Regions from separate parts of the Cohnella cellulosilytica genome, predicted to be linked through region 2. Evidence: a T-box and tRNA genes for the amino acid it is inferred to sense, from the RefSeq annotation. Region 2 holds a T-box; the other holds one or more tRNA genes.
The links. A T-box is a leader RNA that pairs with one kind of tRNA and senses whether it is charged. The one in region 2 lies ahead of ileS (isoleucine--tRNA ligase), so its partner is inferred to be a tRNA-Ile.
Positions count from the first base shown of each region.

Region 1: it has a tRNA-Ile gene. The T-box ahead of ileS (isoleucine--tRNA ligase) is inferred to sense a tRNA for this amino acid. The anticodon was not compared.

Region 1 covers NZ_JBHMDN010000007.1:262,032-277,467, reverse strand. Annotated here, with positions in the region: partial or broken gene ACFFT4_RS04300 (WYL domain-containing protein) at 1-468, opposite strand, end outside; tRNA gene ACFFT4_RS04295 (tRNA-His) at 1,461-1,535, shown strand; tRNA gene ACFFT4_RS04290 (tRNA-Gln) at 1,540-1,613, shown strand; tRNA gene ACFFT4_RS04285 (tRNA-Lys) at 1,626-1,701, shown strand; tRNA gene ACFFT4_RS04280 (tRNA-Pro) at 1,787-1,864, shown strand; tRNA gene ACFFT4_RS04275 (tRNA-Glu) at 1,871-1,948, shown strand; tRNA gene ACFFT4_RS04270 (tRNA-Asp) at 1,952-2,026, shown strand; tRNA gene ACFFT4_RS04265 (tRNA-Ile) at 2,030-2,105, shown strand; tRNA gene ACFFT4_RS04260 (tRNA-Asn) at 2,107-2,182, shown strand; tRNA gene ACFFT4_RS04255 (tRNA-Trp) at 2,184-2,257, shown strand; gene ACFFT4_RS04250 (ribonuclease H-like YkuK family protein) at 2,307-2,903, shown strand; gene ACFFT4_RS04245 (DIP1984 family protein) at 2,997-3,458, shown strand; gene ACFFT4_RS04240 (nucleotidyltransferase domain-containing protein) at 3,730-4,515, shown strand; gene ACFFT4_RS04235 (methyltransferase domain-containing protein) at 4,552-5,817, shown strand; gene ACFFT4_RS04230 (metallophosphoesterase) at 5,821-8,406, shown strand; partial or broken gene ACFFT4_RS04225 (RtcB family protein) at 8,424-9,649, shown strand; gene ACFFT4_RS04220 (hypothetical protein) at 9,746-9,913, shown strand; gene ACFFT4_RS04215 (type I restriction endonuclease subunit R) at 10,184-13,006, shown strand; gene ACFFT4_RS04210 (class I SAM-dependent DNA methyltransferase) at 13,029-14,504, shown strand; gene ACFFT4_RS04205 (restriction endonuclease subunit S) at 14,504-15,436, shown strand, end outside.
Region 2 covers NZ_JBHMDN010000079.1:140,951-156,386, forward strand. Annotated here, with positions in the region: gene carB (carbamoyl-phosphate synthase large subunit) at 1-2,036, opposite strand, end outside; gene ACFFT4_RS33900 (carbamoyl phosphate synthase small subunit) at 2,023-3,168, opposite strand; gene pyrC (dihydroorotase) at 3,181-4,485, opposite strand; gene pyrR (bifunctional pyr operon transcriptional regulator/uracil phosphoribosyltransferase PyrR) at 4,526-5,086, opposite strand; gene ACFFT4_RS33915 (LL-diaminopimelate aminotransferase) at 5,363-6,616, opposite strand; gene ACFFT4_RS33920 (RluA family pseudouridine synthase) at 6,764-7,756, opposite strand; gene lspA (signal peptidase II) at 7,698-8,252, opposite strand; gene ACFFT4_RS33930 (TraR/DksA C4-type zinc finger protein) at 8,448-9,188, shown strand; gene ACFFT4_RS33935 (DUF5665 domain-containing protein) at 9,213-9,476, opposite strand; gene ileS (isoleucine--tRNA ligase) at 9,939-13,031, opposite strand; T-box leader at 13,094-13,352, opposite strand; gene ACFFT4_RS33945 (DivIVA domain-containing protein) at 13,408-13,893, opposite strand; gene ACFFT4_RS33950 (YlmH family RNA-binding protein) at 13,977-14,762, opposite strand; gene ACFFT4_RS33955 (YggT family protein) at 14,769-15,041, opposite strand; gene ACFFT4_RS33960 (cell division protein SepF) at 15,049-15,436, opposite strand, start outside.

The DNA.
Region 1 (15,436 bases), on a different contig from region 2:
AGGGCGTCCCCCACCCAAACGGACGATGACCCCGACTTCCTCCAAATATTTCAGATCGCCGCGAACCGTTTTTTCGTCAGGGATAGGAAAGTCGATCGGCATCTGCTCACTGCACATATCCTGCAAGTTTTTGGCTGTCAGTTCTTGAGACTGAAGCGCGGTCAATAGCAAAGTAAGCCGGACGCTTTCCGTTTCCTTCAGCGACTTGGCGCGGAACAGGAAAAGAAGCAGCGGATCGGCGGACTCGTAATAGTTGTAACGGAATCCTTCGGATAGCTCGATTCCTTGTTCCTGTGGGAGTCCCTGTTGAAGGGTACCGAGCATGTCCTTGAGATACCTGAGCGTTTTGTCATAGGTATGGACGGAGATGCCCAGACGATCGGCGAACTGCTGCCTGCTGTATGCGCCGCCGGCTAGCGCCAGCATACGAAGGAATTGGATCTCTTTATCGAAGCTTTCCCGAGCCACTTGCGTTCCTCCAGCCTGTATCAAGTTACGTTATGCTGTTAATTGTATCAAGCTCGTAAGCTGGGGGAAATGGAAAAATTTTTATCTATCGCCATACTTTCGCCCTGTTCGCGGGCTACTCTACCGGCGATAATCAGGTTGTGAAGACGAGGCCGCAAGGTGATCGGATTCACGCAATCGCAGAGGCGCCTGGAAGGGATACTTCGGTGGCGTAAAATTGGTTCGAATCCAATCTGCTTCCTTCATACGAGTTGTGAGGGCAGCGTGCAAAGCCTTTCCAAAACCTTTTCCTCCGTGATTGGAATTGAAATTTATGGTTGACATGGTTAAACGTGAGATGTTAGGATTACCAGCAATACATTCAGCTTGAGAAAGGAGTACAGGAGCATGCATGAGATGAATCGATACGATTGGAAAAATGAAATAGCTTGCAGCGATTATCCGATTAAGAGCGAACAGCAAGAGAGAAACGATTCGCATGACTTCTACATCCAATCTCATACGGGCATTCTTTACAGACGCAGATCCGTTTCGGTTCGTCGGTTGTTTTCCACAGCCTGACGCCGTTCGTATTGATCTTACATAAGCGTTCTTGTAAAGACTGCTGAAGCTAAGCGGTCTTTTTCTATGGCTAAATTCGCTGTAGGGAAGGATCTCAGGCGACAGGGGTCTTTTTTAGTCCCCTGCAAAGTACATATCGTAGTGAAAATAACGGCCGTACTGCGGTCGAACGAAAGCGAGGTGAAAGTGATGAAAAACAATCTACACAGGGATGCACAGGAATGGCAGCGTCAGGATCATAAGCCGGAGACGATTGTCTTGGATAGCCGATTCATACAACTGAGGGACGGCCCGCCTAAAGAGCGGGCAGGATGATCTTTACCCATCGGGTAAGGTGTACCCTCATACGTGAGTCGAGCTATCTGAAATCCGGATTCTCCATTCTCTGCCGATGGCAGGGGAGGGGGCGGAACAGATAGCTTTTTATTTTGGAGGCCATGGCGAAAGGGCAAACGCGGCGGATTGTGACTCCGCAAGTACCAGTTCGAGTCTGGTTGGTCTCCCCATTATTGTCCGGTAGCTAAGCGGCAAGGCAGATGACTTTGAATCATCGATCGCAGGTTCGATTCCTGCCCGGGCATCCACTTTTCGTATACGGGTCCATAGCTCAGTTGGCAGAGCAACCGCCTTTTAAGCGGTCGGCCGAAGGTTCGAGCCCTTCTGGACCCACCAAAACTTCACATGGATGGGCGAATCAAATAGGCTGCCGCTTGTGGCGGCCGACAGATCGCGGGGAATACCCGCTCCTATCCGCCATCGGGATGTAGCTCAGTTTGGCTGGAGCGCTTGCCTTGGAAGCAAGAGGTCGCAGGTTCGAATCCTGCCGTTCCGACCATCATTTGGCGTGGTGGTGAAAATGGTGTAACACACGGGCCTTTCAAGTCCGGATTTGCGGGTTCGAGCCCCGTCCACGCCTCCAAATGGTCTCATAGTTCAGTGGGAGAACGCCGCGTTGTCAGCGCGGAGGGCAGGAGTTCAATCCTCCTTGGGACCGCCATATAGGGACATAGTTCAGAAGGCAGAACACTCGACTGATATTCGAGAGGTCGCCGGTTCGATTCCGGCTGTCCCTACCATAGGGTTGTAGCTCAGACGGTAGAGCGCCTGACTGTTAATCAGGTCGTCGCAGGTTCGAGCCCTGCCAACCCTGCCATGAGGGCATATTTCAACGGTAGAATAGCGGCTTCCAAAACCGACAATGCGGGTTCGACTCCTGCTGCCCTTGCCAAACTCCACAATGAAAGGAAGAAGCCAACCTTGCGTTAAAGGTGACACTCATGAAAAGACGACAATTTCCTACGATTCACGAAAAAGTATTCCGCAACGTTTCTGAGAAAGAGTTAGTGCTGGACGAGGTGTTCAGTCGCATTCAGCGTTTCATGGAAAGCGATCCGCGCGCGACTTATCAACTGGTTATCGGAACGGACGCCCAGGTGTTTGCCGGTCATACGAAGTTCATCACATCCGTTGTGATCCTTCGTCCCGGACGCGGTGCATGGTTCTGCTATCGTCAGGTTATCATCCCGCGGGAGATCGTATCGCTGCAGGAGAAACTCAGTCTGGAGACGACGTTCAGCCAGGAAATCGCGATGTACTTTGATGCTGCGAAAAGAGCTTTGCTGGAGGACATCGTCCTGCCGCATGTGTACCATGGTGCGGAGCTGCAGCTGTTCATCGATATCGATGCGGGGACGGATGCCAAACGCAACCGGACGTCGGCGTTCGTGGCGGATATGGTCGGAAGAATCGAAGCGATGGGATTGTCGGCCAGAGTGAAACCGGAGGCGATTGTGGCTTCGGCTGTATCGAACCGTTTTACGAAGACGCCTTACCGCGTATCCCCTGTTACAGTTTCGACTGCGGCATTGGGATAAAATTTCTCCGTCGTCATACTTCCGCCATGTTCAATTCACTTGTAATAAGCGAAGATAGAATCACAAAGCACCTATACGAGAGGGGAAAAAGAAATGAAATTGGCAGAAGCGCTCGTTCGCAGAGCGGACGCCCAAAAGAAAATCGCGCAGTTGAGGCAAAGACTGGAAAGAGTTGTAAAGGTTCAGGAAGGCGAAGCGCCGGCGGAGGATCCTAACGTGCTCATTGCCGAACTGGAACAGACGCTGAACGAACAGACGGCATGGATTCGAAAAATCAATAAAACGAATGCGTTGACGCCGTTTAATAACGCGTGGAGCATTTCGGATGCGTTGGCCGAGCGGGATCAGTTGATGCAGCATCGGAAGCTTTTAAGCGATTTGCTTGAGCACGCCTCCATTAAGCAGGACAGATTCAGTCGTTCTGAAGTGAAATTCCAACGCACGGTGGATGTGGCTCGGATTCAAGCCCAGGTAGATGAGCTGTCCAAAACCTATCGGGAGTTTGATTTCCGCATCCAGGAGTCCAATTGGCAAACAGATTTAATCGAGGAGTAGCTGCGAAGGTAACCCAGTACAGCAAAGGCGAGCACAATCCGCCAACGGATAAGTTGGACCTCCTTGATTAGACGCGGGGCCATGTCTAAAGCAATGACCGACGAGCCCAGTAATGTAACAAGAATGCGCCTGAGCATGGAAGTAATGTGTATCGCGTAATGTGACGACCGCGTGCTGATTTGCTGGAATGGGTGAGGGTGGGGAAGGGGATTTTGCAGCTATCGTTAGCGTGTATAAGAGCTGTTTGTTCTACATAGGGGTGAGGCGTGTAATGAAAGCTATGCAAGAAGTCATAACCGAACAGTTGGACCGCCTGGAGAGCGAGGAGCAGGTCCATATCCTGTACGCCTGCGAATCGGGCAGCCGAGCTTGGGGGTTCCCGTCGCAGGACAGCGATTACGATGTACGGTTCATTTATATCCGGCAGCCGGAATGGTATTTGTCCATCTTCGATAAACGGGATGTCATCGAGCGCCCGATCAGCGACAAGCTTGATATCAGCGGTTGGGATTTGCGCAAAGCGTTGAACCTGTATCGCAAATCGAACCCGCCGCTGCTCGAGTGGCTGCAATCGCCGATCAGGTATGCCGAGAAGTATAGCGTGACGGATCAACTACGTGAGAGCTCTCCGCTGACCTTTTCGCCCAAGTCTTGCATGTACCACTACTTAAATATGGCACGAGGCAACTATCGGATGTACTTGCAGGGAGATCAGGTTCGGATCAAGAAGTATTTTTATGTGCTGCGCCCTGTCCTTGCTTGTGAGTGGATTGAGAGGTACGGTGAAATGCCTCCGATGGAGTTCGACGTTCTGGTTGAACGCCTCGTTCCAAAGGATGGTGCGTTTTGGCAGACCGTGCAGCGGTTGCTTGTCCGGAAGAAGTCGGGCGAGGAACTGGACTATGAGCCGAGGCTGAACCCAATCAACGATTATTTGGAGGAGCGGCTTCAGGAACTGGAGAAAAGAGCCGCCGAGATGAAGTCTACGGATGGCAGGCTGGACGGCCGTCTGGACGCCTTGTTTCGGTCGGCTTTGCAGGAAGTATGGGGATCGTGATCTCCGTGCAGACGATTTTGCGAGAGGAAGATTCCGTTGGCTATTGTACAGGTAAGGTCCGCGAATCCGAAGTTTACGTTTCTGATCAAGAAAAATCCGGGTACCGGCATGCAGCTTCGTCCCGTCCGTCAAGGGATGGCGTACGGTTGGTACTCGGACGATGCTACCTTTAATGTTTACTTCAAGGATGCGGATAATGATATTTCCTATAAACAGCGTGAAGACGAGAGTTTCGAATATTTGAACGTCTCCCGCTACAACACGCCGCTGTTCCCGTTGAATGCGATCAATGAGTTTTTCTCCGCGCCGTTCAAGGTACAGGACGATCGGGACGAGTCGGGGTACGAGCATTCTTTTTTCATCAATATGGTGCATGTCGAACGGGTTCGTTATATCGATTTTTTCGAAAAGCATATGAAAGAGTATACATTTGCTTTGGAGCATCAGGCGCACAAGAGCTATTCTCTGACGGTCACTACGCAGAAAAGCTTGTACCATCTGCTGCATGTCGTGAGTGTGCTATGCCTGTTTCTATCGATGTTCGGCGACGAGCACATCGATATTTCGGACGCTATTCTCGACAAATACATCCGGAGTTTGAATGTAATCGACGCGCCGTTCTACATCCGAAGCCTGTTCGCGAGAAACTTCCTGTCTACCCGGGAAAGGTATAAAAAGTACAAGGCGGACATCGAGCAAACGAGCCGTTACGAGATAGCGCTTGAGTATGGCGGTACGGCGATGCAGCGGCGCCATTTTATCTCTGGCGTGCTTCCGTTCAATAAGCCGATTGTGGATGTCGGGTGCGGGGAAGGATTTTACGCGATTCCGTTCGCCGGCAAAATCGAAAGTACGTATTACGCGGTTGATGTCAACGAGGAACTGCTCGGGGTTGTTGCGAGAAAAGCGGCAGCGAGGCAGATTGATAATATCGCGACTTTCCGTTCGCTCGATCATTTTCTGGAGTTCTACAACGAGGAAAAGGTCGACGTGATTTTGACGGAAGTCATTGAACATATGGATACGGATGCCGCAGCGGCGCTTATTCGTCAGATTTGTAGTCAGGTGGATTTCGACCGGTTAATCGTGACGACGCCGAATGCCGACTTCAACCGTTACTATGAACTGGACGGATTCCGGCATGAAGATCACAAATGGGAGATGGGTCAGGAGGCGTTCCAGCAATGGTTCGCGGACATGGTTCGTGGGATTAGCGTGACTTATGAGTTTGTGACTATAGGCGATTGCGTTGACGGTATTCATACGACGCAAGGCGTAATCGTTCGGGGGAAGGAGGAATAGCGAATGGAGATTGTAACGCGAGTACACACCGTGTTCATGCTCGTTGGGGCAACGGAATGCGGCAAATCGACTTTTGCCAAGGAAGTGTTGATCCCGCAGCTTCGGCTTGCGGATTCATCGCGGGGACTGCGCACGAACGTGCAATATTTGTCTTCGGACGGCATCCGCCAAGAGCTGCTGGGCTATGATTACGATAAGTACGATCAGGTGATGCTGGAGGCGAGCTCGCATACGTTTCAACTGTTGTTTGAGAGACTGAAGCTTGTGACTTCTTTTCCGCTTAATGCCGAATTTGTTGTCGTGGACACGATCGGACTTGCGGAAGATTTCCGCAGTAAGGTACGCGAAATCGCGCAGGAGAACAACTACAATGTGGAGGTTATTCTGTTCGATTACCGCCAGCGTGATGATTATTATGCTTCGGAGCGGTCGAAGAAATTGATCTCTGGCCATCTGAACAGGCTGCGGAAGGATGTTCTGCCCGTGTTGTCCCGCGAGGGATACGGCAAAATTCATAAGGTACGGGCCAAGAATTTCTACTCTCCGGCGGATAGAACGGCAAATCCGGATTATCGGGTGACGGTAGAAAATTGGGGCGATTACTTGGCTGCTGTGCTTCCGCAAGGACAAGACTACATTGTGGTTGGCGACGTACACGAATGCGTCCGCGAGCTTCAGGGATTGCTCCGCGACTACGGTTACCGGATGAATGAAGGGAAACTGTACGCGACCGATAGAGTGCGGGATACGAAAATCGTTCTGGTCGGAGACTGGATCGACAAGGGGAAGCAGACGCGTGAAATCGTCGAGTTTTTGTATGAGCACCGGGAGCATTTTCTGTTTGTACTCGGCAATCATGAGAACTTCGTCTACAAGTATGTGAAGGGTGAAATTGCCGGAGCAGATCCGGAACTGCTGCGGACGTATTTTGATTCGACGCAGGTGCTGGAGAGCGATCCGGCACTGTTCGAGAAGTTCGCGCAGTTGGTCGAACAGTCAAAGCCATTCTATCGCTTGATTGGCATTAACGGACCTTCCTTCTATGTTACGCATGCGCCTTGCCGCAATAAGTACATTGGCAAACTGGATGTAAATTCGGCCCGCCACCAACGCAACTTTAGGCTTGATCGCGAAGCTTCCTTTGAGGAGCAGCTTGGTTTTCTGCGGCAAGAGGCTGTCGGCAATCATCCTTACCATCTGTTCGGGCATGTTGCGGCCAAGCAGGCGTTTCGGATCAAAAACAAAATCCATCTCGACACAGGGAGCGCGCACGGCAACGTGCTGACTTCTGTGCGTATTTCATCCAGGCCATTTTTCAAAAGTCACAAGTCGCAAACGTTGGCCGTGCAAGAGGAATTGCCGATCCTGTTCCGTGAAGAGAAGAAAGTGTCTCTGCAGGAGCTTGATGACGAGGCGGTCCGCAGGCTGCATTACTGCTCGCGGAACCGGATCAACTTTATTTCGGGGACGATGTCTCCGGCGGATAAAGACACGGTTGCGGGAGAGTTGGAGTCGCTGCGCATGGGGCTCGATTACTTCGCGGATCGCGGCGTAACCGAAGTGGTGCTGCAGCCGAAGTACATGGGGTCGCGGTGCAACGTATACTTGCATCGGGAGATCGCTCAGTGTTACGCGGTTAGCCGCAACGGCTATAAAGTGCAAGCCGTTGATATGACGCCCGTCTACGAACAACTGCATCAACGGTTCGGAACATATATGGCGGAGCGGGAAATCGAGCTGCTCCTGCTCGATGGAGAACTACTGCCTTGGAAAGCGCTTGGAGACGGGCTCATTGAGAGACAGTTCCGGCCAATCGGCAAGGCGCTGGAGACAGAGCTTCATTTTTTACGGCAGCACGGGTTCGAGGAAGCATTCGGCAAGCTTGCTCAGGACGTCGAGGCCAGCGGATTCGAGAAAGACCAGCATCATCTGTCCAAGGCGGCGCTTGGCGACAAATACGGGGCTCATCTGTACCAGAACTATAAATATGTGCGGGAGATTCGCGAAGCGAGCGTTTCGCTTGATCAGCACGACGAAGCCTATCGCGTGTACAAGCGCCAACTGGAACTGTACGCTGGGGAAGCGGAGCTTGCCTACAAACCTTTCGCAATCCTGAAAGAAGTGCTAGCGGACGGCGAAGAACGAATGCCAGAGGGCAGGACGTCGGATATGTATCGTTTTCTGACGGATGATGAATATTTGGCGCTCGATCTGCAGGAATCGGACGCTTACGAGAGAGCGGAGCGCTTCTTCTCCAGGCTAACGGTGGAGAACGGGATGGAGGGCATCGTCATTAAGCCGGAGCAGGAGAAAAGAGGCGTGGCGCCCTACCTGAAGGTGCGCAATCCCGGCTATTTGTCGATTATTTACGGGTATGACTATAAGTTCCCGCACAAGTACGGCAAGCTGATGAAGCAAAAAAATACGGCTTCCAAACTACGTACTTCCCTGAACGAGCATCGGTTGGGCGGGCAAATGCTGGCGGTGAAGCTGAACGACATCACGCCGGACAATGAACCCTACAAGCAAATCGCGGCGAATTTGCTGTTTGAGGTCGCCAAGGAAAAAGAGATTGACCCCAGATTGTAAGAAAGGCAGAGATAACAATGGCATACCAAGCAATAAACGGCGTGCGCGTCTGGGGCAAACCCGACCCGGGCGCGCTGTCTCAAGCCATAACGTGCGCAGAGCACGGGAATGTGGTGCAGACGCTGCTGATGGCCGATCACCACAAAGGCTACAGCCAACCGATTGGCGGCGTAGTGGCATACGATGGACAAATTTCGCCTTCGGGCGTCGGTTACGACATTGCGTGCGGCAACAAAGCGGTGCGAACGAACGTGATGGCGGCGGACATTCAGACGCGGCTGTCCGCGATTATGGATCAAATTGCGCGTAAAGTTTCTTTTGGCGTGGGACGTGTGAACAGCGAGAAGGTTGACCATGAGTTGTTCGACGATCCGGAGGACTGGAGCGTCTATGCTGCGGTCGGGCGTCAGGAGCATGACAAGCTGAAGGCGTTGGCCCGCGATCAGCTCGGAACGGTCGGCAGCGGAAATCACTTTGTCGACCTGTTCGAAGAGGCGGGAACCGGACGGCTGTGGGTGGGGAACCATTTTGGCAGTCGGGGCTTCGGCCACAAGACAGCCAGCGGGTTCATCAACTTGGCGGCGGCGATTTTCTGGCGAATGCGCCTGGCGAGAAGATGGATCAGCCGCCTGTGCTGCTCGATCTGGACAGCGAGCTAGGCGATATGTATTTCCGTGCAATGAAACTCGCGGGCCGCTATGCGTATGCCGGGCGGGACTACGTCATCGCACAGGTGCTGTCGATGATCGGCGCTGCGGCGGATTTCGAAGTGCATAACCATCACAACTATGCGTGGTTGGAGTCGCACGGGGGCAAGGATACGATCGTCGTCCGCAAAGGCGCAACGCCTTCGGCCCCGGGGCAAGTCGGGTTCATCGGCGGCAGCATGGGCGATATTTCAGTCATCGTGCGGGGCAAGGATACGGACGAGAACCGCGACTCGTTCTACAGCACCGTTCACGGAGCCGGTCGGATCATGAGCCGAACGCAAGCCGCCGGCAAGATGAACTGGAAAACCCGCACCCGCACCGGCGGACAAATCGCTCCCGAGCAAATGCTGCAAGCCGTCCGCAATTACGGCGTCGAGCTGCGCGGAGCCGGAACGGATGAAAGTCCGTTCGTCTACCGCAAACTGCAGGAGGTGCTGGACGCGCACTCGGAGACGATTGACGTGTTGCATGTACTGAAGCCTATCGGCGTGTGTATGGCGGGGGCGGATGAGTTCGATCCGTATAAAGATTAACAAGCGGAACACCTTCTTCACGACAGCGAAGAAGGTGTTTTTCGTTTTAGCGCAGAATATTAACTTTGTAAAATACTTGTATTTGTGGGGGTTCTCATGATATCGATAACGGAAGCGCATGTAGACAGCTTGGCTCTAAATGCTGCTGCAAGCAAGAATGGCCGCGATCTCGTGAAGAAGAACAGCTTCCCCCTGTTGTGTCGGTCGGAAGACGATACGCTTCTGTTCGGAGAGTGCAAAGGCAGCGGCAGCGAGCCTTACTGATGTTCTCCTGATTATTGCAGGTTTTGATGGATCGCTTGAAAAGATAGCAGAGCTCACAGAATGAAAGTTTGTATGTCTATCTGTGCTTTCTATTGGAATACATGTTCCGGCAGGGATTGCGGTTTTTGTGTCGAAACAACTTGTTATGGAAAAATGAGCGGAACCCCTGCTGTTGAAAGAGTTTTAGCAAGAAAGAGGGCTTGCTAAGGCATATTTTTTTGCAGTTTAACTTCCGATAGTTTTTTTCTATCAGAATATGGAGGGACACCTGTGACTCCTGAGACAAAGGCTCGCTTGAACATCGATAAGATGCTAACCGAATCCGGTTATGTACTGCAGGACATGAAGGAATTCAACCGCTTAGCAGCTGTCGGCATTGCTGTTCGAGAGTTTCCTACTAACAGCGGCCCTGTCGATTATTTGCTGTTTGTCGATGGCAGCCCGGTCGGTGTAGTGGAAGCAAAAGCTGAGGATAAAGGTGTTTCTCTTGCAACCGCTGCTGAACAATCAATAAGGTACGCCAAAAGCGGATTGAAGTATATGTCGACAATTCCCGATATTCGGTTTATCTATGAGTCTACGGGCATATTGACGAATTTTTGTGATCTCCATGATGACAAGGCTCGTTCAAGGTCGGTGTTTTCTTTCCATCGTCCGGAAACCTTGCTCGAATGGAGCAAGGATACGGAGACTTTGCGCAACCGAATGAAAACCTTTCCGCTCTTTGATACACAAGGATTCCGTGATTGTCAGGTTAATGCGATCTTGAATCTCGAGAGGTCATTCTCTGATAATAGGCCGCGTGCGCTCATTCAAATGGCAACAGGCGCAGGAAAGACCTACACGGCGATTACTTCGTGTTATCGCTTGCTGAAGCACGCAAAAGCGAAGCGTATTCTTTTTTTAGTGGACACCAAAAATCTTGGAGAACAAGCAGAAGGAGAATTTCTCAGTTATAAACCATCAGACGATGGCAGATTGTTTTCCGAACTTTACAATGTACGCCGGTTGAATTCATCCTACATTCCAAATGACACGAAAGTCTGCATCAGTACCATTCAACGGATGTACTCCATTTTGCGCGGTGAGGAGATAGATGAGTCCGCAGAGGAAACATCTTTGAATGAACAGACAATTACGAGTCGTCCACGGGAGGTCACTTATAATCCCAAGTACCCTCCTGAGTTTTTTGACATTATCATCATTGACGAGTGCCATCGCTCCATATACAACGTATGGCAGCAGGTACTTGATTATTTTGATGCATTCCTCGTTGGTCTTACGGCAACGCCGGATCAGAGAACGTTCGGCTTTTTCAAGCAAAACATTGTCAGCGAGTATACGCACGAGCAGGCGGTCCTGGACGATGTCAACGTTGGTCGCGAAGGAACATATTTGATTGAAACTCAAATTGGTAATAATGGTGGCATTATTCTTCGTCAAACGGTTGAAAAGAGAGATCGTCTTTCACGTAAGAAACGTTGGGAACAGCTTGACGAAGATTTGAATTACAGACCATCGCAATTGGACAAGGATGTTGTCAATCCGTCGCAAATACGCAGCATTATCCGGTCGTTTAAAAGCACAGTGCTTACGGAGATGTTCCCTACGCGTCAGGAAATCCCAAAAACACTTGTATTCGCAAAGACGGACAGTCACGCTGAGGACATCATCAATATCATTCGCGAGGAATTCGGTGAGGGCAACGAGTTTTGTAAAAAAATTACCTATGCCGCTACAGAAGACCCGAAAAGTGTATTGAATGCTTTCCGTAACGACTTTTATCCAAGAATCGCTGTTACGGTTGACATGATAGCAACAGGTACTGACGTGAAGCCGATTGAGTGTTTAATTTTCATGCGGGACGTGCGTAGTAAAAACTACTTTGAGCAAATGCTTGGGCGAGCAACACGGACGCTTGATTACGAGAATCTGCGTCGTGTTTCGCCATCCGCGACGCAAAGGAAGCTTGGTTACGTTATTGTGGATGCTGTAGGGGTTACCAAATCGCAGAAAACAGCCTCTCGCCAATTGGAGAGAAAACCAACAGTATCGCTAAAAGACTTGATGATGAGCGTGGCTATGGGAGCACGTGATGAAGATACACTGACATCCCTTGCCAGTCGGTTGATAAAGCTAGATAAAGTAATGACGGAATCCGAGAAGCAAAAATTCATATCTTTGTGTGATGAAGAAGGCATCACTCTAGGGACGCAGATAGATGGAGGCATTACCGTTCCCTTTCACGAAAGCACCATTTCACCTAAAGCGATCGCTGAAACTCTACTTAATGCTTTTGATGAGGATGTTGTGTCGCAGATCGCACGTAAAAAATATAATCTCTTCGAAAACGAAGATGCTACGGACGAACAGTTCGCTAAAACAAGCGGACAGATGGCCACTGCCGCTTCGGTGCCTTTCCATAATTCTAAGATTCGGAATCACATTGAAAATGTCCGTAAGAGTCATGATCAGGTAGTAGACAACGTCAATATCGACCAAATAACATTCAGCGGCTGGGATTCTGAACGCGCCGAAAAAGCCGGGAAAGTCATCGATATCTTTTCACAGTTCATTGAAGACAATAGAAGCAGTATTGAAGCTCTGGAGATCATCTACAGCCAGAGTTACAAACACCGTCCTTTGACGCTCAAGATGGTCAAAGAACTTTACGACACACTTCAAAAAGCGCCGTACTATCTGACCACCGAAAAACTGTGGACGGCATATGCAACTCGCCACTCGGACAAGGTAAAGGAAAAGAATGTCGTGAACCAGCTTGCGGATATCATCTCGCTCATTCGGTTCGAGTTGGGGCAGACATCAGAGCTCAGCTTATTTTCCTCTGATGTGAATGTCCGGTTCCAGTCCTGGATTTGGAATAAAAACAAGGGGCATGGACAGTTCACAGAAGAGCAAACGGAATGGTTGCGAATGGTCCGAGATCATATTGCTACGTCCATGCAAATTACGGCAGATGACCTTGATTTCACGCCGTTTGACAGCAAGGGCGGTCTGGGTCGGTTTTATCAGCTTTTCGGCAACGAATACGAAAGTATACTCAACGAAATGAACTATGCGCTTGTGGCGTAATGAACCGGAGGAAAAAAAGTAAATGGCAGATTCAAATATTGGTCAAAAGATATGGTCAATGGCAAACGCTCTTCGGGACGATGGCATTGGCAAAAGCGACTATCTTGAACAGTTAACCTATCTTTTGTTTATCAAAATGGCGGACGAGTATTCGAAACCGCCTTACAACCGCAAGATCGGCATTCCTCAAGACTGTGGATGGGATACATTGAAAACAAAAAGCGGTGATGAGCTTTTTCGGCATTATCAATATGTCCTAGAGACGCTCGCACGGCAGTCTGGTACATTGCAACAGATTTACACAGGATCCCAGAACAAAGTTTCAAATCCCGCGCAGCTTGCCAAAATCATAAGCATGGTGGACGCTGAAAACTGGTCGTCCATGTCGAGCGATGTCAAGGGTGATATTTATGAAGGACTTTTGCAAAAAATAGCGGAAGATACCAAAAGTGGGGCCGGGCAATACTTCACTCCACGCGCGCTCATTAATACAATGGTGAAATGCGTCATACCCCAACCGGGAAGAACGGTTGCCGACCCTTGTTGCGGGAGCGGAGGGTTTCTGCTTGCGGTGAAGTCGTATCTTGAGCAGAATTTCCGGCTTGATCGTGACCAAAAAGAGTTTTTGAAATTTCATACGTTTAAAGGATGGGAAATTGTCCAGAGTACCTATCGACTCTGTCTAATGAACCTGTTTTTACACAATATTAGCGACTTTGACGGCGTGCCACCGATTTACCGTGTTGACTCGCTTCTTTCCGACTCCGGTGACAGGTTTGACTATATACTAACCAATCCGCCTTTCGGGAAAAAATCGGCAATGACTTTTACGAACGAACAGGGCGAGCAAGAACAAGATGAGCTTGTGTACAATCGACAAGATTTCTGGGCGACGAGTTCCAATAAACAACTGAACTTCGTTCAGCATATACATACGCTGTTGAAGACGAACGGAACGGCAGCAGTTGTCGTTCCTGATAATGTTTTGTTTGAGGGAGGCGCAGGTGAAACCGTCCGTAAAAAACTGCTTGAAACTACGGATCTGCACACCATTTTGCGTTTGCCGACAGGTATTTTTTATGCGCAAGGTGTAAAAGCAAATGTCATTTTCTTCGAAAACAAAGTAGCCAACCCTACCCATCAGACAAAAGAGGTGTGGATTTACGATTTCCGTACTAAAGTTCATTTTACTCTGAAGAAGAACCCACTGAAAGAGAGCGACCTTGAAGACTTTGTGCGGTGTTATCATCCTGAAAACCGTCATGTCCGCAAAGAAACCTACAGCATGGAAAACCCGGATGGTAGATGGCGCAAATTCACATATGATGAGATCATTGCCCGCGATAAGACAAGCCTTGACATCACGTGGATCAAATCTGGCGACGATACTGACGATTACACGCTTGTTGAGCTTCTGGATTTGATCAAAGAGAAGTCGACGGCAATCGTAACGGCTGTCGGGAAATTGGAAGAACTAATCGGCGAGGTTGATGAATAATGAATACGAAGGCACTCAGACAAAAAATTCTCGATCTTGCAATAAGGGGTAAACTTGTCCGGCAAGACCCGTCTGACGAGCCGGCTTCTGTTTTGTTGGAAAAGATTCGAACAGAAAAACAAAAACTAATAAGAGATGGGAAAATCAAGCGCGATAAGAACGCTTCTTTTATCTTTCGCGGTGATGATAAATTGCACTATGAGCAGTTCGCTGATGGTACGGTGAAATGCATTGAAGATGAGATCCCTTTTGAGGTACCAGAGTCTTGGGCTTGGGCGCGGTTGGGAAGCTTAGCAATTTTAATTTCGGATGGAGATCACCAACCCCCACCACAATCTAAAGATGGTGTTCCCTTTTTAGTTATATCTGATATCACTGCAGGTAGAATATGTTTTGAAAATGTACGATTTGTCGAGAAAACATACTATGACAATTTAGCTTGGTCGCGAAAACCACAACAAGGTGATGTATTATTCACAGTAACTGGATCTTACGGCATCCCTGTAAACGTAAAAATTGAAGAAAAATTTTGTTTCCAGCGACATATCGCATTAATACGTCCGTGTATTATTAAAAGCGATTTCTTAAGTCGTTTTCTCGAATCTTCGTTCATTAAACATCAATGTGATGAGCGTGCAACGGGTATAGCACAAAAAACAGTAGGGCTTGAATCGTTACGAAGGTTTTTATTTCCTTTACCACCATTCAAAGAACAAAGGCAAATTATTGAGATTATTGAATCCGTTTGCAAGCAAATTAGCATAATTGAAGTCGAAAAATATAACCTTGCTGCACTCATTGCCCGCGCTAAATCTAAAATCCTCGACCATGCCATTCGCGGAAAACTCATTCCGCAGGACCCTTCCGATGAGCCAGCCAGCGAACTGCTCGAACGCATCCGGGATGAAAGAGAAGAACTCATAAAAGCAGGA
Region 2 (15,436 bases):
AACCGCTTGCGGTCCTCCGCTTCGTCGATGCTGTCCAGCGACGTGCCGAGAATGCGCACTCCGGCTTTCGCCAGCGGGGCAGCCAGGTTAATGGCCGTCTGTCCGCCGAACTGCACGATAACGCCGATCGGCTTCTCCTGCTCGATGACGTTCATGACGTCTTCGAAGAACAGCGGCTCGAAGTAGAGGCGGTCCGACGTGCTGAAGTCGGTGGATACCGTCTCCGGGTTGTTGTTGATGATGACCGCCTCGTATCCCGCATTGCGGATCGCCCATACGGCGTGAACGGTCGAATAGTCGAATTCGATGCCTTGGCCGATGCGGATCGGGCCCGAGCCGAGCACGATGATTTTTTCCTTCTCGCTCGGAAGCACCTCGTTCTCCGTCTCATAGGTCGAGTAGTAGTAGGGCGTCGTCGCCTCGAACTCCGCGGCGCACGTATCGACCATCTTGTAGACCGGCACGAAGCCCTGCTCCTTACGATAGACGCGGACGTCCGCTTCGTTCGTGTAAGCGCCGGACGGATGGCCTTCGCTTCTCAGCTCCGCGATCGCGCGGTCCGTCAAGCCGTTTCTCTTCGCCTTGTAGAGCAGCTCCGGCGTAAGCGCGGGCTCTCTGCGAATCTCGTCTTCCAGCTGGACGATTCGCTCGATCTTGTCGAGGAACCACCAGTCGATGTTCGACAGATCCTGGATGCGCTGCAGCGGCCAGCCGCGGCGGAACGCTTCGGCGACGAGGAACAGCCGCTCGTCATCCGCTTTGATCAGGCGATTCGACAGCACTTCGTCGGACAGCTCGTCAGCGCCTTTCAAGTAGATGCGGTGTACGCCGATTTCGAGCGAACGGACCGCTTTATGGATCGATTCCTCGAACGTGCGGCCGATAGCCATGACTTCGCCGGTCGCCTTCATCTGCGTGCCCAGCTTGCGGTTCGCGGAAGTGAACTTGTCGAACGGCCAGCGCGGGATTTTCGATACGATGTAGTCCAGCGTCGGCTCAAAGCAGGCGTAGGTCTGGCCCGTAACCGGGTTGACGATCTCGTCGAGCGTATAGCCGATCGCGATTTTTGCCGCCATCTTGGCGATCGGATAACCGGTCGCTTTGGAAGCGAGCGCCGAAGAACGGCTGACGCGAGGGTTAACCTCGATGACATAATATTGGTAGCTCTGCGGATCAAGCGCGAACTGCACGTTGCAGCCGCCTTCGATATTGAGCGCGCGGATGATCTTCAGCGAAGCTGAACGAAGCATCTGATATTCGCGGTCGGACAGCGTCTGGCTCGGTGCAACGACGATGCTGTCGCCGGTATGAACGCCGACGGGATCGAAGTTTTCCATGTTGCAGACAACGATGCAGTTGTCGTTGGAGTCGCGCATAACCTCGTACTCGATTTCTTTCATGCCCGCGATCGACTTCTCGATCAGACATTGGCCGATCGGGCTGTAACGGATGCCGTTGGCCACGATCTCGCGCAGTTCTTCCTCGTTCGCCGCGATGCCGCCGCCCGTGCCGCCGAGCGTATAAGCCGGACGGACGATAACCGGATAACCGAGGCCGTTGGCGAATTCCACCGCATCCTCGACCGTGGTTACGATCACACTCTCCGGTACCGGCTGTTCCAGCTCGCGCATCAGCTCGCGGAACAGGTCGCGGTCTTCGGCGCGTTCGATCGCGTCGAGCTGCGTGCCGAGCAGCTTGACGTTCTCCTGCTGCAGCACGCCGGCGCGCGCCAGCTCGACGGCCATGTTCAGGCCGGTCTGGCCGCCCAGCGTCGGCAGCAAACCGTCCGGACGCTCCTGGCGAATAATCTGCGAGACGAACTCCAGATTGATCGGTTCGATATATACCTTGTCGGCGATGTTCGTGTCGGTCATGATCGTCGCCGGGTTGCTGTTGATCAGAACGACTTCGATGCCTTCTTCCCTCAGCGCTTGGCAGGCCTGCGTACCGGCATAGTCGAATTCCGCTGCTTGTCCGATGACGATAGGGCCGGAGCCGATTACGAGAATTTTCTTGAGGTCTTTATTTTTGGGCATACAGCAGTTCTCCTCTCAGCGTCTCCGACAATTGCGCTTGGCGCGGACGTTCCGGGTTGGCCAGCTTGTTATCGCGGATCATTTGCAGGAAACGGTCGAACAAGTAGCTGTTGTCGTACGGGCCCGGGGCCGCTTCCGGATGGTATTGAACCGTGAAGGCGGGGTAACGTTTATGCTTCAAGCCTTCGATCGTTTTGTCGTTGTTGTTGATGTGCGTCACTTCCAGCTCGGTGCCGGCGATCGATTCCTCGACGACCGTATAGCCGTGGTTCTGGGAAGTAATGAAGCAGCGGCCGGATTCGAGCTCCTTGACCGGATGGTTGCCGCCGCGGTGGCCGAACTTCAGCTTGCCCGTATCCGCTCCGCAAGCGAGCGCGAACAGCTGATGGCCGAGACAGATGCCGAAGAGCGGATACTCGCCGAGCAATTGACGAATCGTCTCGACGGCATGCGGCACGTCCTTCGGGTCCCCGCCGCCGTTGGACAGCTGAATGCCGTCGGGGTGCAGGCGGCGAATTTCGTCCGCCGTCGTGTCATGAGGCACGACGACAACGTCGCAGCCGCGCTTCGTCAGCTCGCGCAAAATCCCGCTTTTCGCGCCGAAATCGATCAGCACGATGCGCTCTTTGTCACCGGGGCTGGAAAACACGTTTTGCGTCGACGTGCGGGCCACCTGCTCGCGCAGCAGCGGAGTAGCGCCCAAGCGCTCCATCAGCTCTTCGACGCGCTCGTTGCCCGTCGTAATAATGCCCTTCATCGTCCCGTGCACCCGAAGAATTCTCGTCAGCATGCGGGTATCGATGCCGCTGATCGCCGGAATGTCGTACTCCTTGAGCAGTTGGTCGACCGTATATTGCGCTCTCCAGTTGCTCGGCACATCCTCGTGACGGCGAACGACGAAGCCGTGCACGTAAGGACGGACGCTCTCGAAGTCGTCGCGGTTAATGCCGTAGTTGCCGATGAGCGGATAAGTCATCGTTACGATTTGTCCGCAATAGGAAGGGTCGGACAGCACTTCCTGATAACCCGTAATCCCCGTATTGAACACCACTTCGCCGACGGAGCCGGTTTCGGCGCCAAAGCTCTGTCCCGTAAACAGCGTACCGTCTTCCAATAACAATCTAGCTTGCATTCCAATCACTCCTTAGCGGTTAATGCCGTTCTCTTCGGTCCAGACCACTTTGCCGCCGACCATCGTCATCGTCGGCCAGCCGTATAGCTTCCAACCTGCAAACGGGGTATTGCGGCCTTTCGTCAGGAACTTCGCGGGATCGACTTCCCGCTCGTTCTCCAGGTCGATCAAGACGATATCCGCGGGCGCTCCGGCATCCAGCGTTCCGTAAGGAAGGCGGAACACCCTGGCCGGGTCGCTCGTCATTCTGCGCAGCAGGAAGTCAAGCGTCCAGCGTCCCGTGCGGACGAACTTCGTATAGAGCAGAGGGAACGCCGTCTCGAAACCGACGATGCCGAAAGGCGCTCGATCCATGCCCCGCGCCTTCTCCTCTTCGCTGTGCGGAGCGTGGTCGGTCACGATGATGTCGATCGTCCCGTTCTCCAGCGCCTGGATGCAAGCCTCGACGTCGCGAGGCGTTCTGAGCGGCGGGTTCATTTTCCAGTTGGCGTCCATATTGTCCGGAATGTCCTCGTCCGAAAGCAGCAGATGATGCGGGCATACTTCCCCGGTGACGTTCACGCCGACCGACTTGCCGAGCCGGATCAAGCGAATCGATTGCTCGGTGCTGACGTGGCAGACGTGGTAGTGCACGCCAGTCGCCTCGGACAGAAGAATATCCCGGCCGACATGGATCGCCTCCGACTCGTTCGGAATGCCCTTAAGCCCGTGCTTGCGGGCGAACGCGCCCTCCGTAACCGACGCGCCCTCTACCAGCGAGTCGTCCTCGCAGTGGGCGATAATCGGCATGTCAAGCGATTGGGCAAGCGCCATCGCGTTTTTCATCATTTGCGCGTTCTGCACGCCGACGCCGTCATCCGTGAAGCCGATCGCTCCGGCTTCCTTCAGCGCCGGGAAGTCCGTCAGCTCGCGGCCCAGCTCGTTCCTGGTGATCGCGGCGTAAGGCAGCACGCGCACGACGCCTTCCGTCTTCGCCTTGTCGAGCACCAGCGAGATCGTCTCCGGCGTATCCATCACCGGGCGCGTGTTCGGCATCGGCGCGATGACGGTGAATCCGCCCTTCGCCGCCGACTCGGTGCCGCTGGCGATCGTTTCTTTATGCTCAAAGCCGGGCTCGCGCAAGTGAACGTGCATATCGATCAGCCCCGGCGCAATCAGCTTGCCCCCGGCGTCGATCACTTGCGCTCCCGAAGCGTCGGGCGCCTCCGCGCCAACGCGCCATTCCGCGATCGTCCCATCCTCGATGCGCACATGCGCGGTTTCAAGCTTCCCGGCTTCCTCATTCCATCTGCTGGCGTTCGTAATCCATATCGTCATTGATTCCCTGGCGCCTCCTCTGCTGTGTTGGGTGGTGGCTTTAACCTCTGACTTCCGCTTCGCGCGGGTGCAGAATCGTCACGCAATCCGTCTCGTCCACCTCGCTGAGCGAAACGTCGATCTTCTCGTGCCGCGAGGTCGGCACGTTTTTTCCTACATAATCCGGACGGATCGGCAGCTCGCGATGCCCCCTGTCCACGAGGACGGCCAGTTGAATCGACTTGGGCCTGCCGCAATCCATCAGCGCGTCCAGCGCGGCCCGTATCGTTCGTCCCGTATAGAGCACATCGTCCACCAGAATGATCCGCTTGTCGCTGACGTGCCGCTTCAGCTCTTCTCCCGGCCCTGCCGCGCTCGCCCTCGCCGCCGAGGGACGATCGTCGCGGTAGCGGGTAATGTCCAGATCACCGACCGGAACGGGCTGACCCTCGATCTCAAGAATCCGCTCGGCGATGCGATGCGCCAGATAGACGCCTCGCGTTCTTATTCCGATCAGCACGCAGCCTTGAATGCCCTTATTCTTCTCGACCATCTCGTGAGCAATCCGGGTAAGCGCCCGCCGAATGGCGGATTCATCCATAATGACACGCGAGTCCGACAAAACGATCCCTCCTTCATGCGAGATTTGCACAAAAAAACCTCCCTGCGCGATCGCAAGGAGGATTCAGTCAGACGAGCATATCGACAGGCAGGCGTCACCGATACATCTCCCTCTGCCTCGGCCCAAGCCGAAGAGGAGCATGTACGGTCGCACGACCGGTCGGATATTGTCAACTCTGCGCCACCTTGCCAGTCTCTCTGGACTGAATTAAAGGTACCCGTTTCATTAACAATGATTATCCCATGTTCGACATGAAGTGTCAAGGAAATCCGAACATTAAAATTCGAATTGAACGTCCGTCAGACGGCGCTTGATTTCGTTGATGACGCGGGCTTCTTCCGCCTCGCCCTGCGCGATGAAGGTGACGGAGAAACGGACGAATTTGCCGGCGTCGTCCCATGGCACGGTAGAGATCAGATTCTCGCGGATCAAATATTGCGAGAAATCCTCCGCGGACTCGAACCGCTGGCCGCCGACGATGCCTTTGGGCGCTTCGACATACAGGAAGAAGGAGCCCTTCGGCTTCTCGGCGCGAAAGCCGATTTCGTTCAGCGCCGCGACGAGCAAGTCGTGACGGCGGGAATATTTGGCCGAGATCGCCTCGGTAATTTGCGGATTGGCCAAGCCGTAAGCGGCCGCCTTCTGTATGGCGATGAACTGGCCGGAATCGTTGTTGTCCTTCACGTCTCCGAACGCTTTGACGATCAGCGGATTGCCGGCGATAAAGCCGATCCGCCAGCCGGTCATGTTGTACGACTTGGACAAGGAGTGCAATTCCACGCCGACGTCTTTCGCGCCCGGCACCGACAGGAAGCTGAACGGCTTCGCTCCGTCATAGGTCAGGGCGGCGTACGGCGCATCGTGAACGACGATAACGCCGAACTTTTTCGCCCATGCGATAACCTTCTCGAAAAATTCGATCGTAGCCGCCGCGCCCGTCGGATTGTTCGGATAGTTCAAATACAGCAGCTTGGCGCGCCGGGCGATCGCTTCCGGTATCGCATCCAGATCCGGCAAAAAGTTGTTTTCCTTCGTCAGCTGGACGTTAAAAACTTCCCCGCCCAAATATTTCGTGTGCGTGCCCATAACCGGATATCCCGGAACGGTCATGATCGTCACGTCGCCCGGGTTGATGAACACCGTCGGCAGCATCGCGAGAGCTGGCTTGGCTCCGATCGTGTGCAGCACTTCCGTCTCCGGATCGATGCCGTCCACGGAAAACACTTCCTGCAAATACTTCGCCGCCGCCTGCTTGAACTCGGCGATGCCATTGTCCGCGTACCCGCGGTTTTCCGGCTTGGCCGCCTCCTCCGCCAGCTTGGCGACGATGCCCGCGTCCGCCATTTCGTCCGGCTCGCCGACGCCCATGTCGATCAATTCCACATCGGGGTGCGCTTTCTTGGCAGCGACTTTCGCCCGCTTGATTTTCTCGAATTTATAGATGTTCGTGTCTTTGCCGTAGCCGGAGCCGCCGATCCGGTCCGCGAATTGCTCTTGAATAAAAGTCGATTGATATTGTTCTGCGCTCATTGCCGCCACTCCCTGCATCGTTCGTTAGCCTCTTTACTTAGACACTATGAACGATACGCGGTTGGGCCGCCATGGATTTTTGCGCCGATCATTTGCAGTTATCGCAGCGCTCGCTCCAAAAGCGGAAAATCGCAACGCCCCGCGAAGCTATCTCGTCCTTAAGATGCCGAGCGAATGCTCCATATCCTCCGGAAGCGGAGCGGAAAATTCCATGTACTCTCCCGTTCTCGGATGCTGGAAGCCCAGCACTTCCGCATGCAGCGCCTGGCCCGACATGCCGAGCGTCCGGCCGCTCTTGCCTCCGTACACCGGATCGCCGACAAGCGGGTAGCCGATATACTTCATATGTACCCGAATTTGGTGCGTCCGCCCCGTCTCCAGCCTCAGCTCGAGCAGCGTATACTCGTCGAAACGCTCGTCCACCGAGAAATGGGTGACGGCATGTTTGCTGTTTTTATCCGTAACGACATACAGCTTGCGATCGTGGTTGGCCCGGCCGATCGGCGCGTCCACCGTTCCTTTGTCGTGCTGCATCACGCCGTGCACCAGCGCGCGATATTTGCGCGTTACGCTGTGCTCCTTCAACTGTTCGGCCAGCGACGCATGCGCCAGATCGTTCTTCGCCACCATAAGCAGACCGGACGTATCCTTGTCGATCCGATGCACGATGCCCGGCCTCATCACGCCGTTGATGCCGGACAAATCCTTGCAATGATGCAGCAGCGCGTTCACGACCGTACCGTTCGGGTGTCCGGCCGCCGGATGAACGACCATGCCCCGCGGCTTGTTGATCACGATGACGTCGCTGTCCTCGTACGCGATGTCCAGCGGTATATTTTCGGGATAGGCCTCGACCGGCTCGGGCTCGGGAAGCGCGATGCGGATGACGTCTCCCACGGCCAGCTTGGCGTTGGACTTGACCTCGCTTCCGTTCACCGTCGCCGCGCCGGAACGAATCCATTCTTGAATTTGCGAGCGAGAGAACGACTGCTCCTGCTCCGTCAACGTTAGCGCGATATGCTTGTCCGCACGCTCGCCTGCCTGTCCGTCCTTAATCGTCCACTCGAAATCGTAATCGCCTTCAGACAGACTGCTGTCCGGAAGATTGCTCAGGGGACTGCTCTTGGGATTGCTCTCCATTGCCATTCGTTTTATTCTCCTGTTTCATAGTCAGCAGCGCGTCCAAAATAACCATACCGACGCCTACGCATATTGCCGTGTCCGCGAGATTGAAAATCGGGAACGTATACGATCCGAAATTGAACTGCAAGAAATCGACGACTTCGCCGTACAGCGCGCGATCGAGGAAGTTGCCGACGGCGCCTCCCAGTATCGTGGCCAAAGCGGCCAGCAGCAATTTAGTGCCCGTGCGGTAGGAACGGTGCAGATACCAGAGTATCCCGCCAACGACGACAATCGTGATCACGATAAAAAACAGCCGCTGCTCCTGCAGCATCCCGAAAGCCGCGCCCCTGTTGCGAATATGGGTGATCATGAAAAAATCTCCCAGCACGGGAATTCTTTCCGTATCCAGTTCGACCGTGCGGCTGATGACCTTCTTGCTCGCATAATCGATAAGAAAAACGATAACCGCGATTCCGTAATAAACCCATATCGGCCAAATCCGACGTCGCATTCCTGTATTCCGCCCTTCGTCTCATTCTCCTGCCTGTTGATTTTATCATACCCCGACGAGGAGAGTCCACGAGAGCAAGTAAAAATCGACAAAACGTCCAGACAAGTCCGAACCGCCGCAGCACGTAAAACGGCACCCATCCGAGAAAACTAATCCCGATCGGACCATTCGAACGCATTTCGTCAAAGGGAGTGGATGATCTTGTCGAAGCAACTGGACCAGGAAACATTCCAAACATTAAAGCGCAGGCTGATACAGGAAAGATGCGAGCTTGAGCGGCGCGTGAACGATAACGGCCATTTCGGCCTTGCCTCCTCGTATCGCGACTCGACCGGCGAGCTCACCGGGATCGACAATCATCCGGCCGATGCGGGCACGGAGATGTTCGAACGGAGCAAAGACTTGGCCCTGCTGGAAAAGGAAGCGTTCCGGCTGGAGCGCGTGGACGCCGCGCTGGAACGGATGGATACGGGGGAATACGGACGTTGTGCCGCGTGCGGCCAGTTTATTCCGGCGGCCAGGCTCGAAGCGCTGCCGACGGCCATCTACTGCATCGAGCATGAACCCCGTCAGGAGCCCTCCGACGACCGTCCGGCCGAGGAGCCGTTCCTCGCTCCTCCGTTCGGCCGCACCAGCCTGGACGACAGAGAGGACCGGAACGGCTTCGACGGAGAAGACGCCTGGCAGATCGTCGAATCGTGGGGAACCTCCAACACGCCGGCGATGGCCGAAGACAACAACGTGGAAGATTATAACCACATGGAAATCGAAGCCGACGAGAACGACGGATTCGTCGAATCTTACGAAAGCTTCGTCGCCACCGACATTACCGGCAATCACGTCTCGATCGTGCGCAATCACGCCTACCACCGGTACATCGACGACAACGAAGGCGAACACCTGCTCGAGCCGGACGAGCGGCCCGGTTCGTTCTGAGCGCGTTCGGCGGCAGGCCCGGCCTCAATACGGGTTAATCTCAAGCTGCCGCTGAACGATTCGCACAATGTCCGCGATATAATCGCCCACGATCGGCAAATTCAGCGCCCCGAGAACCTGCAGCAAATAAACGATCGTCGCGGCGAAAAACGTAAAGCCCAGAGCGATGCCGACGCCGCGGGCGGTGCCTGCGAGAAAATTTCTGAAGATCAGCTGCCAGGGGCGCTGCATCAGATTGACGTACTCCTTGAGCTGGGCTTTCTCCATATCGACGGACAGTCTTTCCAGCTTGTGGGACAGGAAGAGCAGCGTCCCCCTCAAATCCTTCGTTTCCTCGGCCAGCCGCTCCGCCGGCTCGTCCGGGTTCGCGTTCGCCGGCTCCTTGGACTGCGCGTTCGGGTGCGCGTTCGGCTGATCATTCGGGTGCGCGTTCGGCCGATTGTCCGCTTGCTCGCTCGGACGTACGTACGCCGGATCGTTCGGGTACGCGTTCGCCGACTCATCCGATTGGCCGTTTGCCTGTCCGCTCGGATTCCCGGAGGTCAGCTTAACTTGGATCGAATTCGGTTTTCCCTCGTTCTTCGAATGGTTCGTCAAGATTTCACGCCTCCCTTGCATCCTTTATTGTCTGCATTACCCGTGAAGGGAGAAAGCAAAACGAGCCCGGCTCCGGGCGCACTCGCTGCGCCCCGGAGCCCTGAAGCTCGTCTTATCGGTTTCCTTATTATGTTTAGCTTACATTGGGAACGTTTATGCTTGCGAAGCGATCGCTATGCCGATCGTTTTCTCTCCGGCCTGCACCTCTTCGGTCGCGTCCGTTTTCCCGAAAGAAACGGCGTTCACCAGCACGTTCTCCCTCAGCACCTCGTCGAACGCGCGCAGCGCCGCTTCCAGCTCCGCGTCGACGTCGAGCACCAGATCGACGCGCTGCTCGATCGGCAAGTCGAGCTTCTTGCGCGTATCCTGCACGGCGCGGATCACCTCGCGCACCCAGCCCTCCTGCTCCAGCTCCGGCGTGATCTCCGTATTAAGCGCCACCGTCAAGCCGCCGGCGGACGCGGAAGCAAAGCCCGTCTTCGCTTCCTTCTCCACGAGAATTTCCTCCAGGTCGACGGTCAGCGTCTCGCCGTCGGGCGATACGAACTCGTACTTGCCCGCTTGGACCACGCCGCGCGTCACGTCGCTCGACATCGTCTTGAACGCCGCCTGGATCGGCCCGACGTTTTTGCCGTATTTCTTGCCCGCGACCTTCAGATTCAGCTTCAGATTAAAGTTGACGAAGCCTCCGTCGTCGCTGACGATCGTAATCCGCTTGACATTGATCTCGTCCTGCACGATCTCCTCGTAGCCCGCCAGGTCGAAGCTTTCGCTCAGCGACACGAGCAGCTCGGACAGCGGCTGACGCGTCTTCAGGCCCGTCTCGTTGCGGACGTTCCGAGCCAGCTCCACGATAGCTCTCACCGCGCCCATCTCCCGCTCCAGCTCCGCGTCGATCGCCGCCGTATCCGCCTGCGGATAGTCGGCCAGATGCACGCTGCCTTTTCCGCCCAGATTGCCGTAAATATCCTCGGCTACGAACGGCGTATACGGCGCGATCAGCTTGGACAGCGTCAGCAGCACCTCGCCCAGCGTCTGGTACGCCGCCAGCTTCGTCTCGGTCAAGCCGCTGCCCCAGAACCGGTCGCGAGAGCGCCGCACGTACCAGTTCGACAGCTCGTCGACGAACGTCTCGATCGCCTTCGCCGGGTTGAGGAAGTCGTTGGCATCCAAATCTTCCACGACTTCCGCGATCAGCGTGTTCAGCCTCGAAAGAATCCAGCGGTCCAGCTTGTTGTCCAGCTTGACCTTCGCGTGCTCCGCAGGCTTGTAGCCGTCGATGGAAGCATACAGCGCGTAGAAAGCGTGCGTGTTCACGAGCGTATCCACAACCTTGGACTTCGCTTCGCCCACGATGCTCCTGGAAAATCTCTTGCTGTTCCACGGCGCGCTGTCCGCCAGCAGCGACCAACGGAACGCGTCCGTGCCGAATTCGTCGATGATTTCCCAAGGATCGATGACGTTGCCCTTGGACTTGCTCATCTTCTGGCCGTTCTCGTCGAGCACGTGCCCGGTCGAGATCACCGACTTGTACGGCACCTGGCCGTTGTATAGCGTCGATACCGCCAGCAAGCTGAAAAACCAGCCGCGCGTCTGGTCGATCCCTTCGCAGATGAAGTCCGCCGGATACTGCTCCCGGAACTTCTCCTCGTCCCCGTAGGGGTGAAAATATTGCGCGAACGGCATCGAGCCGCTGTCGAACCAGACGTCGATCACCTCGGACGCGCGGTTCATCCTGCCGCCGCATTCGCAGCGCAGATGAATGTCGTCCACATACGGCTTGTGCAGCTCAATCGTCTCCGGCACGTCTTCGATCGCCAGTGCGCGAAGCTCGGCAATGCTGTGCGGCGCTTTCTCCTTGCCGCAGCTTTCGCACGTCCACACGTTAAGCGGGGTACCCCAGTAACGGTTCCGGCTAATGTTCCAGTCGACCAGGTCTTCCAGAAACTTGCCGAAGCGGCCGTCTCTCAGGTGCTCCGGATACCACTGAATCTGCTTGTTGTTCTCGATCAGTTGATCCTTGACCGCGGTCGTCTTGATGAACCAGCTCTCCGTCGCGTAATAGAGCAGCGGCGTTTTGCAGCGCCAGCAGAACGGATAGCTGTGCTCCATCCTTTCCTTGTGGAACAGCAGCCCGCGCTCCGACAGCATCTTGACGATGTCGACGTCGCAGTCTTTGACGAAGCGGCCGGCCAAATCCGTCACTTCCGCGATATATTTGCCCTCGTTGTTGACGACCATCAGCATCGGAATGCCGTGCTGGCGGGCTACCCGGTAATCGTCCTCGCCGTGCGCCGGCGCAATGTGGACGATGCCCGTACCGCTTGCGTCGGAGACGTATTCGGCGTCGATGATGCGATAAGCGTTGTTGACCTTAACGTAAGGAAACAACGGCTCGTACGTCAATCCGACGAGCTCTCTCCCCTTCATCGTACCCAGCGTCTCGTATTCGCCCTTCAACACCTTGTCGGCGAGCGCCGCGGCCACGACGTACACTTCGCCGTTCATCTTCGCCCGCACGTAGTCGAGCTCCGGGTGCACGGCCAGCGCCACGTTCGCCGGCAGCGTCCAAGGCGTCGTCGTCCAGGCGAGCACGTAATCGCCGTTCTCCTGCAGCTTGAACTTCGCCGTCGCCGTCAAATCCTTGACGTCCTCGTAGCCCTGGGCGACCTCGTGCGAGCTGAGCGTCGTCTGACAGCACGGACAGTACGGGCTGACGCGATGGCCGCGGTACAGCAGCCCTTTATCATGAATCGTGGCCAAAATGTGCCATACGCTCTGGATATAGTTGTTGTCGAGCGTGATATACGGATCGTCCAGATCGGTCCAATACGCGATCGCCTCGGTCAGCTCGCGCCATTGGCGCTCGTATTCGAACACGCTCTCCTTGCACTTGATGATGAACGGCTCCACGCCGTACTTCTCGATCTCCTGCTTGCCGGAGATGCCGAGCTGCTTCTCCACGCCCAGCTCGACCGGCAAGCCGTGCGTGTCCCAGCCGGCTTTGCGGATAACGCGGTAGCCCGCCATCGTTTTATAGCGGCTGACGAAGTCCTTAATAACCCGTCCGAGCACATGACCGATATGCGGCTTGCCGTTCGCCGTAGGCGGGCCTTCGTAAAAGACGAAGTTCGGCTTCCCCTCCCGATTATCGATCGAGCGGCGGAACGTATCCTCCTTTTTCCACTGCTCCAGAACGCGCCGTTCACGGGCTCTGGCTTTCTCCTTGACGTCGACTCTTTGCATGAGAGTTCATCCTTTCGATTGCTTCATTGCTGCTGCGGCAAAAACAAAAAGACCCGCCCCAAAAAAGGGACGAGTCGAACTCGCGGTACCACCCTTGTTCCGCTCGCTTGCGCAAAATCCGCAGCGGCGGCAACTCAGCATCCGGTAACGGCGGACTTTCCGGCCTCGCTTACTGACCGCCGCTGCGTCAAACATGGCAGGCGCGGCTTTAGGCAGGCATCTCGGGGAGGATATTCGGCGCATCCCTCGCGTTGGCTCGCACCGGCCGCCAACTCTCTGAGCTCGGGTGTTGCGCGTACTCGTTCCCGTCTTCGACATTGCTGCGATAAATCGTATATCCTTGTTATACTTTCCCGAGAAGCTTTTGTCAAACCGTTTAGGCTTCGATTCCCCGAGGCTCGCGTCCTTCGAGCGAATCCCAGCCGTCCTGGGACAGCAGTTCCATCTGCGATTCGATCAACGCCCGGAACCTCGCGCGATAGATCGTCGCCTGCTTCTTCAGCTCTTCGACTTCCAGCGCGATTTTGCGGGATTTGGCCAACGCGTCGTTAATGATGCGATCGGCGTTCTTCTCCGCTTCCTTCACGATCAGATGGGCTTCCTTCTTGGCGTTGTTCTTCAACTCGTCCGCCGCTTCCTGCGCAACGATGATCGTTTTGCTCAGCGTCTCCTCAATGTTGGAGAAATGTCCCAACTTATCTTGAGAAGCGGCGACCATATTTTGCAATTCCTTGTTCTCGCGGATCATCGCTTCGTAATCCTTGATAATCTGATCGAGAAACTCGTTGACCTGATCTTCGTCGTAACCGCGAAGGCGGCGGGCGAATTCTTTGTTATGAATATCCAATGGGGTCAGTGGCATCGGTGCACCTCCTCGGTCCTGATTTCCAAGCAACCTGTTCACAACATCAATTCGACGAAAGCTGAAAAATTCCTTCTGCGCTGCTACACAAATTTCCCGATGCGCACCCGGATTCTGCCGCTTTTCGACACGCCTTCCACGTCGATCACCTTAAATCGGCCGAAACCCTTCATCGATACGACGTCTCCAGCTTTGAGCGGATGCGAGGGATCCTCCACCGGCTTCCAGCTCACGCGGCATCTTCCCGCCTTGATCGGAGCCATAATCTTCGTCCGGCTCAGCCGAAAAACGTCGCTCGCGATTCCATCAAGCCGCATCGAAGCGACGGACAGCACCTGCTCTTCGAGCTCGACCGCGATTTCGCGCAACTCGGAGAGCGGCCGCACGGACACGCTCACGTCCACCCGGTGGGCCTGCTTCATATGCCCGACGAGAAAATCTCCGATCTCTTCCGCGATCAAGGCATGGCAGCCCGTATCGCTGACGTGAAGATCGCCGATTTTGTCCCGTTTGATGCCCAGACCGAGCAATGCGCCCAAATAATCCCCGTGATCCAGCTCGGAAATTTTGCGATCGTCGGAAGCGATATCCAGCACCGCGATCCCCATATCCTCGCCGTCCAGTTGACGGTAATCGGGGGCGATCAGCGCCCGCTTCCTCTCGGCTAAAGGGCTTCCCCCGTCCAGCCGAACCTGGGCGTCCGGCTCTCGGTTCGCCAGCGTAAACAAAATATGCGCCTGACGCGGATCGAGAAAGTCCGTCCGCTTCGTCTCGTGACGTTCGGCGGCTCTTTCGACCCACTCCCAGGCGCGATCCACGAATGCTTTTTCATCCGGATGAAAATGCTCGTAAATACGGTTATCCGACATGGACGGCTACGCTCCGAACAGAAATCTCAGCACGGCGATCAAGCCTTGCGCGACGAAACCGAGCGCGAAGTAAGCAATGATCGGGGAGATATCCAGCATGCCGCCGATCGGGGGAATCAGCCTCCGGAAAGGCTTTAGATACGGTTCCACCAATTTGCCGAGAAGCTCGCCGACAAAGCTCTCCCTCACCGCCGGAAGCCAAGACATGAGCACGTAAATGATGATCATGTAAGAGTAGATGCGGTACAGAATGCTAATGTAATATTCTATTTGCTCCAACCTGGTGTCACCTCATTTTGGGATAGTCGGCGGATTCCTCGGACAGCATTTCCGTAATCGTTCCCGACACTTCCACCGAATCCGGCGTGCAGAGGAAAATGTCCGATCCCAGTTTGGAGATGTGGCCGCCCAGGGCGTATACGGTGCCGCTCAGAAAATCGACGATCCGGATCGCCTGGTCTCTTCTGACGCGCTGCAGGTTGATGACAACCGAACGGCGAGACTTCAGGTGATCGGCGATTTCCTGCGCTTCGTCGTAGGAACGCGGTTCCGTGAGAACGACGCGAGCGGCCTTCTGGGAGTGAATGCTCACGACGTTGTTCTTACTTGAATGTTTACGCGTTTCGAACGCGGGAGTTTCAATTTCTTGTTCCTCGTTATCGGCCAGACGCTCG